One region of the Arthrobacter humicola genome, then DNA from elsewhere that is predicted to be linked to it. Evidence: riboswitches for the same ligand, from Rfam matches in the RefSeq annotation. Region 1 holds a riboswitch; the other holds the start of a gene.

Evidence for each region. Region 1 has a riboswitch for S-adenosylmethionine ahead of ABD243_RS00270 (DUF1737 domain-containing protein). Riboswitches for the same ligand answer to the same signal wherever they lie in the genome.
Region 2: it holds a riboswitch for S-adenosylmethionine, as region 1 does, so the genes downstream of both, ABD243_RS07710 (bifunctional o-acetylhomoserine/o-acetylserine sulfhydrylase) here and ABD243_RS00270 (DUF1737 domain-containing protein) in region 1, are expected to answer to the same signal.

What each region holds. Positions count from the first base shown of each region.
Region 1 is NZ_BAAAQB010000001.1:62,789-64,979, reverse strand. It holds gene ABD243_RS00275 (ATP-grasp domain-containing protein) at 1-703, opposite strand, end outside; SAM riboswitch class IV at 1,073-1,187, shown strand; gene ABD243_RS00270 (DUF1737 domain-containing protein) at 1,287-1,535, shown strand; gene ABD243_RS00265 (rhodanese-like domain-containing protein) at 1,532-1,942, shown strand; gene ABD243_RS00260 (O-succinylhomoserine sulfhydrylase) at 1,943-2,191, shown strand, end outside.
Region 2 is NZ_BAAAQB010000025.1:93,224-95,414, forward strand. It holds partial or broken gene ABD243_RS07710 (bifunctional o-acetylhomoserine/o-acetylserine sulfhydrylase) at 1-1,218, opposite strand, end outside; SAM riboswitch class IV at 1,280-1,395, opposite strand; gene ABD243_RS07715 (VOC family protein) at 1,550-2,188, shown strand.

The DNA.
Region 1 (2,191 bases):
CCGCCGGCACCCTGCGGCTGACTTCGTCGCTGCCGGCCCGACCGTACGGAGTTCTTGTCTTCTCAAGGACCACGGCCACCGGCGCCATCGCGTTGCGGGGCGGCGTGCCGAACACCAGGGCCACGTAGTCGGCGCCCGGGATGAACTCCTGGACCAGCTGCCCGGCCGGCAGGTTCTTCCAGCTGACGGAGCCGGTCCCGGCCAGCAGGTGGACGGCGTGGGTGCCTTTGAAAGTTCGCGGCTTGACGACGACGGGACCGTTGAGGTCGGCCAGGGACGCCGGCGCGGCGGCGAGGTCGCCCGGAACCCCGAAACGCGGGACGGGAATGCCGGCTGCCTGCAACGCCCATGCGGTGAACAGGTGGTCGTTGGCGAGGGCCACCGCGGCAGGGTCGCCGACGATGATCCGCACGTCCCGGCCGAATCCGGCGCGGGCCGCAGCCAGGACCGGGAGTTCCACGGTGAGGGTCGGAATGATGACGTTGATGGCTTCCCGGTCCACCAGCCGGCGCAGGTCCAGGACCATGTCCGGGTCCGTCGCCGGCAGGAGCCTGACTGCCGCTGCGGTGGTGGCGTCCTCGCCCTGCCGGGTGACGTCGCGGGCGTCGGAGCCGAGGCACGGGATGCCGCGGGCTGCTAGCTGGGCCGCGACGGCCCGGCCGGCGGCGCCTGCAATGCCAGTAACCAGTATGCGCGGGCCCACGGTTGCTCCATTCCGCCGTCACCCGCAGGGCCGCGGCTGCGGCTCCGGCGGTTCGGGCCACCGATTCAGACAAAAATTGAGGGACAGACAACTGCACGCAGAGATAACTTGATCCACAGAAAACGTGGGACGGGCCGACGTGTCAGTCCGATCCCCTCAGTAGACTGCGCAAACTCCCGGCGGACACGAGTGGGCAGTACCCGAAACTGGAGCCCGCTACTACTCGCCTTGGCGCCGCACCCGGTTCTCACCCCGCAACTCTGATTTCTCAGTCCGCCGCGTGTGTCACCCCGCGGAAACGCGGTCCGGTTACGGAACATGACGACGGCGGCGGTGCGGGCCGGCGTCGTAAGTGTTACGTTTTTGGGGAGTAATGAGAACCGGTGCCAAGCCCTGACTGGCCGGTCGGCAACCCTCCCTTTCGCGGCGGGGTGCCTCAGGTGAATACTCGGCATATCGACCATTCGAGCTGCAAGCGTGAAAGAGGAGATCCGTCGTGCCCGACACATCCATACCCGCTGTACCCGGTACAGCAGCCGCCCCCGGCACAGCCCCCGCCGCAGCTCCCGCCGGCGAGGACAAACTGGCCTACCGCCTGTTCACCGGCGCCGACGACCGCGCCTTCTGTGAGCGCGTGTCGGCCGCCCTGGCCGAGGGCTATGTCCTGCACGGAAGCCCCGCCGCCACCTTCAACGGCAGCACGGTGATCGTGGCGCAGGCCCTGGTCCTGCCGGCCGCAATTGCGAGCGCAGACGCCGCCGTGGCCAACGCCGTGGATGAACTCGACAGTGACGAGTTTGGTGCCGAAGACGCCTTCGAGGGCCACGCATGAGCTACGCCGGAGACCTCAGCCCGCACGAGGCGTGGGCCAAGCTGGAGGCCGGCGCCATCCTGGTGGACGTCCGGACCGAGGCCGAATGGGCCCACATCGGCATCCCGGATACGAAGGCCACGGACAACGATCCTCTCTTCATCCAGTGGACCCTCGCCGGCGGGGTGCCCAACCCGCACTTCGTGGAACAGCTCCAGCGCCAGGCGCCCGAGGACACCGCCGTCGAGCTCGTATTCCTGTGCCGCTCCGGCGCCCGGTCGATCGCCGCAGCGACGACCGCGACGCAGGCCGGCTACACCTCCTACAACGTCCTTGAGGGCTTCGAAGGCGAGACCGACCGCTTTGGCGAACGCACCGTCAACGGCTGGAAGAACCGCGGCCTGCCCACCAACCTCGGAAAGATTTAAGTGACTTTCAATCCCGACGCCGCCGAATGGGCGGCCGACACCCAGGCCGTCCGCGGAGGCCTTGACCGTACAGGCTTCCAGGAAACCGCCGAGCCGATCTTCCTCAACTCAGGATTCGTCTACGAGTCCGCGGCCGCCGCCGAGCGCGCCTTCACCGGGGAGGACGAGCGCTTCGTCTACTCCCGCTACGGCAACCCGTCCGTCGCAACCTTCCAGGAGCGGCTGCGGTTGCTCGAGGGCACCGAGGCA
Region 2 (2,191 bases), on a different contig from region 1:
GCCGGCCACGGCCTGCTGCTCGGGCGAGAGCTGACTGTGGGTGGTCGACGCCGGGTGGATCACGAGGGAGCGGACGTCGCCGATGTTCGCGACGTGCGAGTGCAGCTCGAGGGCATCAACGAAGCGTTTGCCGGCCTCCGCTCCCCCGGCGATGTTGAACGCGACGACGGCGCCGGTCCCCTTGGGCCCGTACTTGCGCCCGCGCTCGTACCAGGGGCTGGATGGCAGCCCGGCGTAGGCGACGGATTCGACGTCGTCCCGCGCCTCCAACCATTCGGCCACCTTGGTGGCGTTGGCCACGTGGCGTTCAACGCGCAGGCTAAGGGTCTCGATGCCCTGGGCAATGAGGAATGCGTTGAACGGGGACACGGCGGAGCCGAGGTCGCGCAGGAGCTGGACCCGGGCCTTGAGGATGTAGGAGAGGTTGGCCCCGAGCGCGCCGCCGGCGCCGAGGTCGCGGGCGTAGACCAGTCCGTTGTAGGTGGGGTCCGGGGTGTTGAAGCCGGGGAACCGCTCGGGGTCCTTGCCGAAGTCGAACTTGCCCGAATCCACGATCACGCCGGCGATCGCGGCACCGTGGCCGCCGAGGTACTTGGTGGCGGAATGGACCACGATGTCCGCTCCCCACTCGATCGGCCGGATGAGGTAGGGGGTGGACAGGGTGTTGTCGACAATCAGGGGCACGCCGGCCTCGTGGGCCACCTTGGAAACGCCCTCGATGTCCAGAACGTCCTGGCGGGGGTTGGAGACCACTTCGCCGAAGAACAGCTTCGTGTTGGGCCGGACGGCGTCGCGCCACTGGTCCAGGTTGTCCGGGTCCGCAACGAAGGTCACGGAGATACCGAACTTCTTCAGCGTGTGCGCGAGCAGGTTGTAGGTGCCGCCGTAGAGACTGGGGCTGGCGACCACGTGGTCCCCGGCCTCGGCGATGTTGAGGATCGCGAACGTCTCGGCGGCCTGGCCGGAACTGAGCAGCAGAGCGGCGAGGCCGCCTTCCAGGCTGGCCACGCGCTGTTCCACCGCGTCCTGCGTGGGATTGCCGATCCGGGTGTAAATGGGGGCAAGTTCGGCGAGGGCGAAGCGGTTCGCGGCGCTTTCGGCGCTCGGGAACACGAACGACGTCGTCTGGTAGATCGGGAGGGACCGGGCGCCGGTGGCGGAGTCCGGCTCCTGGCCGGCGTGGATCTGGCGGGTTTCGAAGGACCATGCAGTGGACATTATTGCTCCTGTCGGGACTGGGCACAGCACCGCCCGGGGCCATCGGCCCAGGCCGGCACAGGCGCCGCGCTTGCCCTCCGGCGGGCGCCGGACGGCCAGGTCTTCACCCGGGGCACCCCACCGCGATACGAGGGTTGCCGGCCAGCAAGCCGGGGCTGTGCGCTGGCACTCATGACCTTGGTTCAGTGTAGGAATGGCGGCAGGCCGCTGGATAGCTTTATGACGAACATGAAGACGACCGGCACGCCGGCCTCCAGACACCCCGAGACATCCCATCACGGTAAGGCAAGCCTAAGCTGAGAGGTCCATCACAAAGTGCCAAGATGAGGGCATGCGCATGGATCACGTTTCTTACGCCTGTGAACACGATGGTTTGGCAGCCACCACTGAACGTATTGCGTCTGCCCTCGGCGTCGAAGCCGTGAAGGGTGGAGTGCACCCCCGTTTCGGGACACGCAACATGATTATCCCGCTCGCGGGACACAAGTATGTCGAGGTCGTGGAGGTCCTGAACCACCCGGCATCGGACAAGGCCCCCTTCGGCCAGGCAGTCCGGGCACGCTCCGAGGCCGGCGGCGGCTGGATGGGCTGGTGCGTCGAAGTTGACGACCTCGGCCCGTTCGAGGAGCGGCTGGGCCGCGCCGCCGTGAACGGCAACCGGAAGTTCCCCGACGGCCGCGAACTGGTCTGGAAGCAGATCGGCATCCTGGGCCTCATCGCCGACCCGCAGGTGCCCTACATGCTCAAGTGGGAGGGTGACCCGGAGCTTCACCCCTCCAATGCCTACGCAAGCGACGTCAAGATGTCCGCGCTGACCATTGCCGGTTCGGCAGAGCGCGTCACGGAATGGCTTGGCGAGCCCGTGGAAAAGCCGCTGGAAGACGTGGCCGTGAACTGGCTCGCGCCGCACGGCACGCCCGGAATCCTCTCCGTCACCTTCGAGACCGCCTCCGGGGCCGTCACGATCTAACGC